One region of the Kribbella sp. CA-247076 genome, then DNA from elsewhere that is predicted to be linked to it. Evidence: riboswitches for the same ligand, from Rfam matches in the RefSeq annotation. Region 1 holds a riboswitch; the other holds the start of a gene.
The links. A riboswitch is a leader RNA that binds a small molecule or an ion and turns the genes downstream of it on or off. The one in region 1 is predicted to bind cobalamin.

Region 1 (7,085 bases):
CCCGCCGTCTCGAGGTCGTTCACCTCGTCGCGCAGGGCGAGCGCGACCTGCCGGGCGGTCTCGCTCCGCGGCTGGTCGTCGCGGACGAACGACCACGCCAGCATCGTGACCGGACCGGTCAGCATGCCCTTCACCGGACGATCAGTTTGCAGTTGCGCGTAGGCCCACCACCGGACCGTCATCGGCTCCGGCCGCGAGATGTCGCCGACCAGCACCGGCGGACGGACGTAGCGCGTCCCGTACGACTGCACCCAGCCGTGCTGCGTGGCGACGTACCCGTCGAGCTGCTCGGCGAAGTACTGGACCATGTCGTTGCGCTCCGGCTCGCCGTGCACCAGCACGTCGAGGCCGGCCTTCTCCTGGAACGCGATCACCTCGCGGATCTCCGCGTCGATCCGCTCGTCGTACTGCGCCTCGTCGATCCGGCCGGCCCGCAGGTCTGCCCGGGCCTTCCGCAGCTCGCCGGTCTGCGGGAACGACCCCACGGTTGTCGTCGGCAACAACGGCAGCCCCAGCCTGGCCTGCTGTGCGGCACTCCGGTCGGGGTACGACGCCCCGCGCCGACCGTCCGCCGCGGTGACCGCCGCGGCCCGTGCCCGGACCGCCGGGTTGTTCGTCAGGGGCGAGGACGCCCGGGACGCCAGCGCCTCGCGGTTCGCGTCGAGGACGGCCGCGATCGCCTCGGTGCCTTCGGTGATACCGGTGGCCAGCGCCGCGATCTCGGCGGTCTTCTGCCGGGCGAAGGCGAGCCACGGCCGCACCTCGGGATCGAGCTCGGTCTCGGCGGATACGTCGATCGGAACGTGCAGCAGCGAGCACGAGGCGGCCACGTCCACGTGGTCGACCAGGCCCATCAGCTGGGCGAGCACCGAGAGCGAGGCGGACAGGTCGTTGATCCAGATGTTGCGGCCGTTGACCACCCCCGCGACCAGGCGCTTGCCGCGAAGGCCGGGGACCGCGGCCAGGTCGTCGAGATTCGCCGCGGCCGGGCCGGTGAAGTCGATCGCCAGACCGTCGACCGGAGCGTCGGCCAGCACCGGCAAGGCGTCACCGAGCCGGTCGAAGTACGAGGCCACGAGCAGCTTCGGGCGGTCGGTGAGACCGCCCAGCGTGCTGTACACCCGGGCCACGGCGTCGAGCTCGTCGGCGGTGCGGTCCTGGACCAGGGCCGGCTCGTCCAGCTGGACCCACTCCGCCCCCGCGGCGCGCAGGTCGGCCAGCACCTCGGCGTACGCCGGGAGGATCCGCTCGAGCAGGGACAGTGGCTGGAAGTCCTCCGCCACGCCGGGCGCCGGCTTGGCCAGCAGGAGATAGGTGATCGGCCCGACCAGGACCGGCCGGGCCTTGAGGCCCAGCGCCACGGCTTCCTGCAGCTCGGAGACCTGCTTGCTGGAGTCGACGGTGAACGTCGTGTCCGGGCCGAGCTCCGGCACCAGGTAGTGGTAGTTGGTGTCGAACCACTTCGTCATCTCCAGCGGCGCGACCTCCTGGGTGCCGCGGGCCATCGCGAAGTACCCGTCCAGCGGGTCCGCGTCCACGGAGGCCCGGTGTCGCTGCGGAATCGCCCCGAGCAGGACGGTCGTGTCCAGCACGTGGTCGTAGTACGAGAAGTCACCGGTCGGCACTTCGCCGATCCCGTCGGCGACCAACTGCTGCCAGTTGGCCTTGCGAAGGTCCGCGGCGGTCTGCCGGAGGGCGTCGGCCGTGACCGTGCCCTTCCAGTAGCCCTCGACGGCCTTCTTCAGTTCACGATGGGAACCCTGCCTGGGGTAGCCGTACACGGTGGCCCGTGCTGCCGACTTGCTGTTCAAGCGTCTCTCCTTAGCGAGCCTGTCTCGAAAGACCCTCGACCCGGTGGGAGAGCACGCCGACGCCGCCGGTCGCACCCGGCCACGCCCGTCGACCTTCCCACGAGGTCACGCGGTCACCGCCGTACGCCGGGCGCACGGTGGGCAGTGGCAGGTCTTCGGACTCGGGGGCACGCCCGGCTGTATCAGTTGCCGGACACCTACTGGCCGTCGCTTCCCAGGTCCGGCTGGACCCAGTGCTTCCTGACGGCGGTCGTTCCCCCTCACCGCTGCGGGGCAGTCCCGGACTCACACCGGGTTCCCTCTTACGACGATCTGACTGGCTGCCAGACCGAACCAGCTGCCCAGCCAGCTTACCCGCGCGACCCGAGGCGAGGTCGAGAGCGCACAGAGTGCGAACAGACACGTTCGTGCGGGTTTCCCGGTGGGCGCGTGGGAAGGTAACCTACTGTCGCTTCCCGGGCTGTGCCCGGAAGTGCGTGACGACCTGACGTGTGGGGGAAGCCGGTCGAAGTCCGGCGCTGACCCGCAACCGTAGGCGGAGGGCGACCTCCGTGAGCCGGAATGCCTGCCGACGGGTCTGCGACTCCACACCCGTCGTGGTCTACGGGCGGAGTCCGGGACGGCGACCGCCGTTCCTGATCGGTCACCGCGACCGATGGGGGCCGGTGACCGTGCTGGGCGACGCATCGCGGACCGCCCAGCCGAAGTCAGGTTCGATGCGCACCTCCGCCCGCCGTTGGACGACCGCGGTTTTCGCCGCGACGCTCACCCTCGCCCCGACGATCGCCGCGCACGCCTCGCCCGTCTCGTCCGCCGACGACGCGCGGACCGAGCGCCGTACGACGGCTGCCGCGTCCCCGGAGGCGGGCGCGGCCGCAGCCTGGATGGCCGGTCAGCTGGTCGACGGCGCGATCCCCGGGTTCGCCAACCCGGACTGGGGTCTGACGATCGACACCCAGTGGGCGCTGATCGCGACCGAGGCCGATCCCGCGGTGATCCGTTCGGTCGTGAAGGCCGTCTCCGAGCACGTGCCGGACTACGCCGGCCCGGGCTGGTACCCGGATCCGGACGCCCGGATCGCCGGCGCGACCGCGAAGATCCTGCTGGCCGCGGTCACCGCCGGCCAGGACTACCGCGACTTCGGCGGCCGGAACATGCGGCAGGAGACCCTCGACCTGCTCGCCGGCCCCGACGCGGGCGTCGAGGAGGGCCGGATCCGCGACTTCGGCACCGGCAACGACGACACCAACATCTTCAGCCAGTCCCTCGCCGTGATGGGCCTGGCCCGGTCCGGCGGCGTACCCGAGGCCGCCGTGAACTTCCTCGTCCGGCAGCAGTGCGCCGACGGCTACTTCCGGATGTTCTACAACGACAAGCTCACCTGCGACGAGGGTCAGGGCGCACCCGACGGCGACGGTACGGCGATGGCCGTGCAGGCGCTGATGACCGCGCAGAACTACGGCATCGGCGGAGTCGACGACGAGATCCTCAAGGGCCTGACCTGGCTGACCTCGGTGCAGAAGCCGGACGGCTCGTTCGGCGGCGGGGTCTCGACCGAGGGCTCGAACACGAACAGCACCGGCCTGGTCGCCCAGGCCCTCGTCGGCGGTGGCCGCACGGCGGCCGCGGACAAGGCGAAGGACTGGGTGGCAAGCCTGCAGCTCACCGCCGAGAACGTCGGTGCCGCCGCCGACCACGTCGGCGCGATCGCGTACAACGGCGAGTCGCTCGCGGATGCGGTTGCCAACGGCATCAACCTCGGCATCGACCAGTGGCGCCGGGCCACCCCGCAGGCGGTGTTCGCGCTCGCCCCGGTGCCGTTCGCCGACCTGGCCTGGACCGACCCGGACCCGCCGACCGACCCGACCCCGTCCCCGACGGTGACCGTCACCGCCACGGCGACGGCCACGGCGACGGTGACGACGACCGCCCGGCCGACGTCGACGCCGACGGTCACGAAGACCCTGCCGGGCAAGCCGCCGACGACGGTCCCGGGCCCGACCGTCGTCCACACGAGCACGCTCCGGCCGCCGCCGCTCCCCCGCGCGACCACGACGAGCACCCGCACGGTCGTGGTGATGCCGACGTTGCCCGCGCTGCCACGACCGACGACCACCGTCACGACGACGATGTCACCGACTCCGCAGCAGACCACTTCGGCGCCCACGACCACCGCCGGACCGAGTGGCCGCGACGCCGACGACACGGCGCAGTACCTGCTCTCCAGGCTCACCGGCGGCAACCACGTCGAGGTGGACAAGGACGGCAAGCGCTACGTCGACTACGACGCGACCGTCGACCTCGGACTCGCACTCCGGCAGGCCGGCAAGCTGCCCGGGTCGGTCGGGGCGATCGCCTCGCTGATGGCGCAACCCGACGCGGTCGCCGCCTACGCCCACGGCGTGCCCTACGACGAACCGAACGCCCGGTACGCCGGTCCGCTCGCGAAGCTCACACTGCTTCTCGCGCTGTCCTCCAAGGATGCCGTCGGCAACGACCTCGCCGGTGAACTGGCCGCCCGGGTCCAGGCCGACGGGCGGATCACCGACCAGAGCAAGTCGGGCGACCAGTCCGACCTCACCAGCCAGGCGTACGGAGTACTCGCGCTCGTCGCCGCGAACCGGGCCGATGACGCGAAGCGTGCCGTCGATGCGCTCTTGCGCCAGCAGTGCGGCGACGGGTCGTTCCCGGCGAAGTTCGGGCCGGCCGAACAGCGGTGCCAGACCGGCGACATCGCCGCCACCGCGATCGCCGTACAGGCGCTGAACGCGGTTCGGCCCGGCGCCGAGCCGGCCGCGCCCACAGCCACCCTGCAGAAGGCGGTCAAGGCGCTGACCGATCGGCAGGACGCCGACGGCGTGTGGAAGGCCGGGTGGCAGCAGGACGGTCAGCCGAGCATCCCGGCGACGTCGGCCGCGATGGTCGCGCTGCGCTCGGTCGGCCTGGAGACCGCGGACGCGGCGACCCGGCTGAAATCAGCGATCGCCGCCGACGGTGGTCTGCCGGTCCGTCCCGGCGGGACCAGCGACCCGGACGCGAGCGCCGCCGCGCTGCCCGCGCTCACGGGCACGTCGCTGCTCACGATCGACACCGACGTACTGACCCGCGGAACGACCGCGCCGTTCGCCGAGGGTGCGACCGAGACGACCACGACGCAGGCCGCGACCACCAGTCAGGACCTCGGGCCGTGGTGGCTCTGGGCCGGTCTGGCCGTGGTGCTCGTGGTCGGCGGAGCTGCCCTCGGTTGGCTGGTCACCACCCGCCGGTCGCCGGCCCGGCGATCCGCCCCGACCCGGACCGGGTCCCGATGAGACGACTCACCGCGGTTCTTGCCGGACTGCTGCTGATCGCGGCACCCCTGCACGCCTCGGCGGTCGACCCCTCGCGCGGCACGCCCGGGTTCTGCCCGACCGACGAGGGTGTGACCGTGGTCATCGACTTCCAGGCCCTCGGCGGTACGACGATCGTCCGATGTGCACCCGGACCGGTCGGCCCGGGGTTCACCGGTCACTCCGCGCTCGTCGACGCAGGCATCCAACTCCAGGGCACCCGACGGTGGGGTGAGGCGTTCATCTGCCGGCTCGAGAACCGCCCGGGCCCGAACGAGGTGGTGCCGATCGCCGGCCGGCCGAAGTACAAGGAACCCTGTATCGACACCCCACCGGCCTCCGGCTACTGGTCGTACTGGCATGCGACCAACGGCGGTCAGTGGCAGTACAGCCAGTGGGGCGTGAAGAACCGTGACGCGATCCGCGGCGGCTTCGAGGGGTGGTCGTTCTCGCTGAACGCGACCGCGCAGACGAATCCCAAGCCGCGGATCACCCCGCGCCGCCCCGGCAGCGCACCGCAACCCACCACCGGTCAGCCGACCCAGCGCCCGACCGGCAACGATCCCGGCGAGAAGCAGCAGCCGAACCAGCCGGGCACGAACACCGGACCGAACGGTACGTCGCTCGATCCGAACGACGGCCCCGGCGGCGACTCGACCACCACGATCGGCGGCCAGCAGACCGGGGACCCGGGCAGCAACACCAATGAGCCCGGCCCGACGCAGTCCGGGCAGGTCGCCCCGTCGCCGGGACAGTCGACCGCTCTCCCGCCGGGGCTGCCGCGGGAGGGCGCGCCGCCAGCCGCCGAACCCCGGCCTAGCGAGTCGACCACCGACGTCGAGTGGACCGGCGGTGAACCAGTTGCTGCAGGCAACCAGACCGGTACGGTGTCCCGCGCGGTGCCGGTGTCGACGGTCCTGACCGGGTTCGCCGCGATCCTCCTGATCGGGGCCGCCGTGCTCACCGCGCAGTACCGGCGCAGCAGACGCTCGTGACGGCGTACTGGCTGCCCCGGAACCTGCACCCGGCGGCGTGGTGGCTGTGGGCGCTCGGCCTGGCGACCGCGGCGAGCCGGACGACGAACCCGATGCTGCTCGGGCTGATTCTCGCCGTCGCGGTCTACGTCGTCGTCAACCGCCGCTCCGACGCACCCTGGGCTCTCGCCTTCCGGCTGTACCTGATGCTCGGCGCCTTCATCGTCGTCATGCGGCTGGTGTACCGGATCATCTTCGGTGGTGGCGAGGGCGACACGATCCTCTTCACGCTGCCCGAGATCCCGCTGCCGGACTGGGCCGCCGGCATCCGTCTGTTCGGTCAGGTCACGGTCGAATCCCTCCTCGGCGGGGTGTACGACGGACTCCGGCTCGCGACCATGCTGATCTGCGTCGGCGCGGCCAACGCCCTCGCCAATCCGAAGCGCCTGCTGAAGTCGGTGCCGGCCGCGCTCTACGAGGCGGGCGCCGCCGTGGTCGTGGCCCTGTCGGTCTTTCCCCAGCTCGCCGAGAGCGTCGTCCGGGTCAGCCGGGCGCGGAAGTTGCGGGGCAGCACCGAGAAGGGCATCCGCGCCTTCCGTGCGGTGGCGATCCCGGTGCTCGAGGACGCGCTGGACCGATCGTTGCGGCTGGCGGCCGCGATGGACAGCCGGGGGTACGGACGCTCGGGTGCCTTGACCGGCGGCGCCAGGGCCGTCACCGGTTCGCTGCTGGTCGCCGGACTGCTCGGGATCTGTGTCGGCGTGTACGGCGTACTCGACGGAACGACCCCGCGCTACCTGGCCGGCCCGATGCTGGCGGCCGGTGTGGCGGTCGCCGCGGCCGGGATGATCTCGGCCGGCCGACGGGTGCAGCGGTCGACGTACCGGCCGGACCGCTGGCGGCTCGCCGAGGTGATCGCCGCCGGCTGCGGGCTCGCCGCCGCGGTCGCGCTGTACCGCAGCAGCTCGGTC
Region 2 (7,085 bases), 1.0 Mb from region 1:
TCCTGCACCTGGACGGCTATCTCTGCGAGATCAAGGACGTGCAGATCCGCGACGGCCTGCACGTGCTCGGTGGTACGCCGACCGGCGAGGCGCGGATCAACCTGGTGCTCGCCGTACTGCGGGCCCGGCAGTTGTGGGGTGGTTCGTACTCGATCCCCGGGCTGCGGACCGCGCTCGGCGACACGTTCGGCGTGGACGAGGCGGAGCTCCTCGCGAACCCCGGGCAGGCCGCGGACCTCGCCGACCTCGCCACGCTCGCGGATCTGCCCGCGGTCAGCGGGGCCGATGGCGTCGACCTGCTGGAGGCGGTCGCGCGGAAGCTCGTCGTGGGGATGGAGACGCTGAGCTGGGACGCGGCGAAGGTGCCGGTGGTCGTGACCGAGGTGCTCGGCCGCTCGTCGGCCGGGGTCGAGGCGTCGCTGACGTTCGCCGCCACCGAGGTCGTGCCGCGGCTGGCGCGGACCGGCGACGAGTTGGCGAACGTCCTGCGCGCCCTCGACGGCCGGTTCGTCGAGGCCGGCCCGTCCGGATCGCCGACCCGGGGGCTGGTCAACGTGCTGCCGACCGGCCGCAACTTCTACGCCGTCGACCCGAAGGCGATCCCGAGCCGGAACGCCTGGGACGTCGGCGTCGCCCTGGCCGACTCGCTGCTGGCCCGCCACCGGGCGGAGACGGGGGAGTGGCCGCGGTCCGTCGGCCTGACGGTCTGGGGGACGTCGGCGATGCGCACGCAGGGCGACGACCTCGCCGAGGTGCTGTGGCTGCTCGGCTGCCGCCCGGTCTGGGACGACGCGTCCCGCCGGGTGACCGGCTTCGAGGTGGTTCCGGTCGAGGAGCTCGGCCGGCCGCGGGTCGACGTCACGGTCCGGATCTCGGGCTTCTTCCGGGACGCCTTCCCGCACGTGGTCGCGCTGCTCGACGAGGCCGTCCGTACTGTCGCCGCGCTGGACGAGCCGGCCGGTGACAACTACCTGCGCGCGCACGTCGACGCCGACGTTGCCGCGGGCAACGACGTACGGTCGTCGACCGCGCGCGTCTTCGGCTCCAAGCCCGGCTCGTACGGCGCCGGGCTGCTGCCGCTCGTGGACGCGCGGAACTGGCGGACCGACGCCGAGCTGGCCGAGGTATACGCCGTCTGGGGTGGGTACGCGTACGGCAAGGATCTCGACGGGACCGAGGCGCGCGGATCGATGGAGCGCGCGTACGCCCGGATTCAGGTGGCGGCGAAGAACGCGGACACCCGCGAGCACGACATCATGGACTCCGACGACTACTTCCAGTACCACGGCGGCATGATCGCCATGGTCCGCCACCTGACCGGGACCAACCCGAAGGCGTACGTCGGCGACTCCGCCGTTCCCGCGCAGGTGAAGACGCGCACGCTGGCGGAGGAGACCAAGCGGGTCTTCCGGGCCCGGGTGGTCAACCCGCGCTGGATGGCCGCGATGCGCCGGCACGGGTACAAGGGCGCCTTCGAGATGGCCGCGACGGTGGACTACCTGTTCGGGTACGACGCGACCGCGGGCGTGGTCGACGACTGGATGTACGAGACGCTGACGACGGAGTACGTCGCGAACCCGGAGATGGCGGAGTTCTTCCGCACGTCGAACCCGTGGGCCCGGCACGGGATCGCGGAGCGGCTGCTCGAGGCGGCCCAGCGCGGGCTGTGGGCGGAGCCGTCCGCGGAGGCGCTCGAGACGCTCCGCAGCGCGGTCCTCGAGACGGAGGGTGACATCGAGGATCGCGGCTGATTGGGTAGAGGCATGGCGCCGGAGAAGCTGCGAGTCCTGATCACGAACGACGACGGCTACCAGGCTCCGGGCATCCGGGCGCTCGCCCCGGCGATCGCCGAGCTCGGGCACGACGTCCTCGTGGTCGCTCCGCTGGACGACCAGAGCGGGGTCGGCTCGGCCCGGGCCGGGATGGTCGGCCGCCCGATCCGGACCTCGGCCGAGGACGAGGGCGGCATCACCTACCACGGCATCGACGGGACGCCGGCGCTCGCGGTCACGCTGGCCACGGTCGGTGCGTTCGGCGCGAAGCCCGACGTCGTCGTGTCCGGAATCAACCGCGGGCTCAACATCGGCGTCCCGATCTTCCACTCCGGCACGGTCGCCGCCGCGCTGACCGCGGCCGGCCAGGGTCTCTCGGCGGTCGCGGTCAGTATCGACTCCGACGACCCGGCGCACTGGCAGACCGCCGGCGCGGTCGCGGCCGAAGCGCTGACCTGGATCACGCCCGAGCCGGCCGGGACCGTGCTGACGATCAACGTCCCCGATCTCCCGCTCGACCGGCTGGCCGGTGTCCGGCACGCGTCGCTGGCGCCGATCAAGCGGTCCCGGATCACCGGCACGACGGCGCCGACCGGCGAGCCGATGATCGAGCTCGAGCCGCCGGCCGCGAACCCGGTCGCCGGTTCGGACGAGGCCCTGCTCGCCGCCGGCTTCGTCACGGTCACGCCGATCGTCGGCATCCGTGAAGTCAAGGACGACGCGGCCGCCACCGCCCTCGCGAAACGCCTCTCCAGCTACAGGTAGCCCAGGAGGTCCGCCGTGTCCCGGACCGATTCGCCGTCGGGCCCGGTCACCATGTCCTCCAGGCCGACGCGTACGTCGTGCCCCTGCGCCTGAGCCCACCGCAGCACCGGCCAGGCCCACTCGTTCTCGCCGTGCACGAGGACATCGGTCGTCGGCAGGACGTCGAGGACTGCCCGAGCGGCCGCGACGCCGTCCTGACCCGGTGACACGCCAGGGATCGCTTCGACCAGCACGCGGACGACCGGACCCGCCCACGCCACGTAGTCCCCGGCCGCGGCGGGCGTGAACAAACCGGCCTCGACCTCGATCCCGCGTTCGATCAACAGGTCGGCGACCTGTTCGGCACCCTCCTCGTGGAAGTTCACACTCGCGAAGTCCGGCCCACGGTCCCACTCCGCGATCAGCTCGAGCCGTTGCCACAGATCCGGCAGGATCTCCGCCCGGGTCGACACTCCGACCGGTACGCCGGGACATCGCTCCCGCACCGCGTCCACGGCCGCGCGGATGTCCGGCCAGCGCAGGCTCTCCCGCTCGTCCGGTCCGCGGGGATGGAGGTGCACCGCCTGTGCGCCCGCGCGAACTGCTGCCTCCGCGGCCGACGCGAGCTCGGCTGGCGTGATCGGCACTCCGGGGTGGTCGGCTCGCGAGCGGTCACCGTTCAGGCACGCTTTCACCATCACGACTCCACGCTAGCGGCGGTGTGAACCTGGTCGCTGAGGGTGGGGTGGGGTTGTGCCATGATCGAGCGGACGGTTGTGGAGGAACACCGGTGACCGGCTGCGGCCGGGAGTCCGGGGCGGTCCCGCCACTGTGACCGGGGTGACCCGGAAGCCAGGACATCCGCGTCCGTCCGCCGGCCTCGCGTGGTCCGGCGTACCAGCTGCCGAAGCGGGCGTGGACACCCGCTGGACGAAGGGATCCGCCCGATGCGGCCTGTTCCGACCAGCCTCACTCCTCGCGCGAGTGCCGGATTCCCCTTCACCGCGGTGGTCGGAATGCCGGAGCTGCAACTGGCGCTGGTCCTCGCGGCCATCTCACCGGCGATCGGCGGCGTCCTGATCCGCGGCGAGAAGGGCACCGCCAAGTCGACCGCGGTCCGGGCGCTCACCGAGATCCTGCCGGCCGTCGACGTCGTCCCGGGCTGCCGCTTCTCCTGCGATCCCGACCACCCCGACCCCGCGTGTCCCGACGGTCCGCACCCGTCCGCCGGGGAGTCCGGGTCGGGTCCCGGGGTGGGCACGCGGCCGGCGCGGTTGGTCGAGTTGCCGGTGGGTGCGACCGAGGACCGCGTGCTCGGGTCGCTGCACCTGGAGAAGGCGCTGGCCGAGGGCGTCACGGCGTACGAGCCAGGTCTGCTCGCGGCCGCGCACCGCGGGCTGTTGTACGTCGACGAGGTCAACCTGCTGCACGACCACCTGGTCGACGTACTCCTCGACGCGGCCGCCATGGGCCGCGCGACCGTCGAACGTGACGGCGTCTCGGTCACCCACCCGGCGCGGTTCGTCCTGGTCGGCACGATGAACCCGGAGGAAGGCGAGCTCCGCCCGCAACTGCTCGACCGCTTCGGCCTGACCGTCGACGTCGTCGCCAGTCGCGACCCCGCCGTCCGGGTCGAGGTGATGCGTGCGCGCCTCGCCTACGAGGCGGACCCGGCCGGCTTCACCGCACAGTACGACGCCGCGCAACGTGAGCTCGCCGAGCGCATCGTCAAGGCGCGCGATCTGCTGTCCGAGGTGATTCTGACCGACGGCGCCCTTCGGCAGATCGCGGAGATCTGCGCGTCCTTCGACGTCGACGGGATGCGCGCCGACCTGGTCACCGCGCGGACGGCGGTCGCGCACGCCGCCTGGTCCGGCCGGACGGTCGTCGAGGTGGACGACGTCCGCGCGGCCGCCAAACTCGCGCTCCCGCACCGCCGACGCCGCAACCCCTTCGATGCTCCCGGCCTGGACGAGGACCAACTCGAAGACGCCATCAACAACAGCACCCCACCCGACCCGGATCCCGACGACGACCCGGACGATCCTAACGGCCCCGGCGGCGGTGCGGACCCGTCGGATCCGTCCGACCCGGACGCCGGCCCTGCCGACCCCGCCGACCCCGGTTCCGCCGGGGCCGACCGCGCGGACGCCGACCGAGCGGACCGCGCTGAGGGGGACCGCGACCCAGCCGACCGTGACGAGACGGACCGCGACAAGGCGGACCATGGCAAGGCGGACCGTGAGAAGGCCGACCGTGATGAGGCGGGGCGGAAGGGCTCGGGGGTTGCTCCGGTGGGCGAGGTGGTCGGGAGCTCGGAGCCGTACAAGGCCCGGTTGCTGAGTGTTCAGGCCGCCGGTGCGGGTGTGGCCGGGCGACGTTCCCGGGCGATCACCGACGCCGGCCGCGTGGTGGGGGACCGGCCGCGCCTCGGTCGTGAGTCCGGTCGGCCGCATCTCCTTGCCACCATCCGTTCGGCGGCCCCACACCAGCACTCGCGCCACCACAGCGGCCCTGGCCTTGCCGTGCGTGCGTCCGACGTGCGGCTCGCCGTACGGGAGGGGCGTGAGGGCAACCTCGTGCTGTTCTGCGTCGACGCCTCCGGCTCGATGGGCACGAAGAAGCGCATGGGCGAGGTGAAGACGGCGATCGTCTCGCTGCTCCTGGATGCCTACCAGCGCCGCGACACCGTCGGCCTGGTCACGTTCGCCGGCGCGACCGCCACGGTCGCCCTCCCACCGACCGGCAGTGTCGATGCCGCCGTACGCCGCCTCGAGTCGCTCCCCACCGGCGGTCGGACTCCGCTCGCCGAGGGCCTGCTCCAGGCGGCCGAAGTACTCCGGATCGCCGCGATCCGGGACCCGCGTCGCCGCCCACTGCTGGTGCTCGTCACCGACGGCCGGGCGACCCACGGGGACAACGCCTTCGCGCGTGCCAAGCAGGCCGCCGGCTGGATCGCGCAGCAGGGGATCGCCACGGTCGTGGTCGACTGCGAGCCGCGCCGCGGCGTACGGCTCGGGCTGGCGGCCGAGCTCGCCGCCGACCTGTCCGCCGAGTACCTCGACCTCGGTGAAGTTGCTGCTGGCAACCTCATCCGGGCGGTCAGCGAGCGGAGGGCGGCCTGATGCCGAAGGGGCAGCCGAGCGTCGTACCGCAGGACGGCCTGACCACCCGGCAGCGGCGCAACCGCCCACTGCTGATGGTGCACACCGGCGAGATGAAGGGGAAGTCGACCGCCGCCTTCGGGATGGCGTTGCGCGGCTGGAACCAGGGCTGGAACATCGGCGTGTTCCAGTTCGTCAAGAGCGCGAAGTGGAAGGTCGGCGAGGAGAGCGCGTTCAAGGCGCTCGGTCAGCTGCATGCGGCGACCGGTCAGGGCGGCCCGGTCGAGTGGCACAAGATGGGCGAGGGCTGGAGCTGGTCGCGCAAGGCCGGCACCGAGGAGGACCACGCCGCCGACGCGCTCGAGGGCTGGCGGGAGATCCAGCGCCGGATCGCGGCCGAGACGCACGATCTGTACGTCCTCGACGAGTTCACGTACCCGATGAAGTGGGGCTGGGTCGACGTCGACGAGGTCGTCGACACCCTCGTCAACCGCCCCGGTCACCAGTACGTCGTCATCACCGGCCGGAACGCCGACCAGCGGCTGGTGGACGCGGCCGACCTGGTCACCGAGATGACCAAGGTCAAGCACCCGATGGACGCGGGACAGAAGGGCCAGAAGGGCATCGAATGGTGATTCCCCGGCTGGTCGTCGCGGCTCCCGCGTCGGGTGCCGGGAAGACGACGGTCGCCGTCGGCCTGATGGCGGCGTTGCGCCAGGCCGGGCACACGGTCGCGGGCTTCAAGGTCGGGCCCGACTACATCGATCCCGGCTTCCACGCGGTCGCCACCGGTCGTCCGGGCCGCAACCTGGACCCGATGCTGCAGGGCGAGGAGCGGGTCGCACCGTTGTTCGCCCACGGCGCCGCGAATGCGGACCTCGCCGTGGTCGAAGGAGTGATGGGCCTGTACGACGGCGCGCTCGGCACGGAGGGCTACGCGTCCACGGCTCACGTCTCGAAGTTGCTCCGCGCACCTGTCGTGCTGGTGGTGGATGCCTCCGCGGCCGGTCGCAGCGTCGGGGCCGTGGTCAACGGATTCGTTGCCTTCGACACCGCGGTGCGGATCGTCGGCGTGATCCTGAACAAGGTCGGCTCGGACCGGCACGAGGCCGAGGTCCGGGCCGGCGTCGCGCCCACCGGCGTACCCGTCCTCGGCGTCCTGCGCCGCGACTCGCGCCTCACCGTCCCCAGCCGCCACCTCGGCCTGGTCCCCGCCGACGAACAACGCACCCAGGCGGCCACGGCCGTCGAGGCAGCCGCCGAGCTCGTCCGCCACGGCGTCGACCTGGAGGCCTTCATCGCCGAGGCCCGCAAGGCGCCGGAGCTCGAGGTCCAGGCCTGGGACCCGACCACCGAGGTGGAGCCGGTTGGGAAGGGCCGGCCGGTGGTGGCGGTTGCCGGGGGACCGGTCTTCTCGTTCCGGTACCCCGAGACGGCCGAACTGCTGACCGCGGCCGGTGCCGAC

Region 2: another riboswitch for cobalamin. It lies ahead of ACQPYZ_RS15295 (magnesium chelatase subunit D family protein); the one in region 1 lies ahead of metE (5-methyltetrahydropteroyltriglutamate--homocysteine S-methyltransferase).

What each region holds. Positions count from the first base shown of each region.
Region 1 covers NZ_CP192051.1:4,239,456-4,246,540, forward strand. The annotation lists gene metE (5-methyltetrahydropteroyltriglutamate--homocysteine S-methyltransferase) at 1-1,811, opposite strand, end outside; cobalamin riboswitch at 1,941-2,165, opposite strand; gene ACQPYZ_RS20070 (prenyltransferase/squalene oxidase repeat-containing protein) at 2,363-5,122, shown strand; gene ACQPYZ_RS20075 (hypothetical protein) at 5,119-6,135, shown strand; gene ACQPYZ_RS20080 (energy-coupling factor transporter transmembrane component T) at 6,132-7,085, shown strand, end outside.
Region 2 covers NZ_CP192051.1:3,232,761-3,239,845, forward strand. The annotation lists gene cobN (cobaltochelatase subunit CobN) at 1-1,751, shown strand, start outside; gene surE (5'/3'-nucleotidase SurE) at 1,764-2,537, shown strand; gene ACQPYZ_RS15290 (3-keto-5-aminohexanoate cleavage protein) at 2,528-3,214, opposite strand; cobalamin riboswitch at 3,274-3,399, shown strand; gene ACQPYZ_RS15295 (magnesium chelatase subunit D family protein) at 3,464-5,641, shown strand; gene cobO (cob(I)yrinic acid a,c-diamide adenosyltransferase) at 5,641-6,255, shown strand; gene ACQPYZ_RS15305 (cobyrinate a,c-diamide synthase) at 6,249-7,085, shown strand, end outside.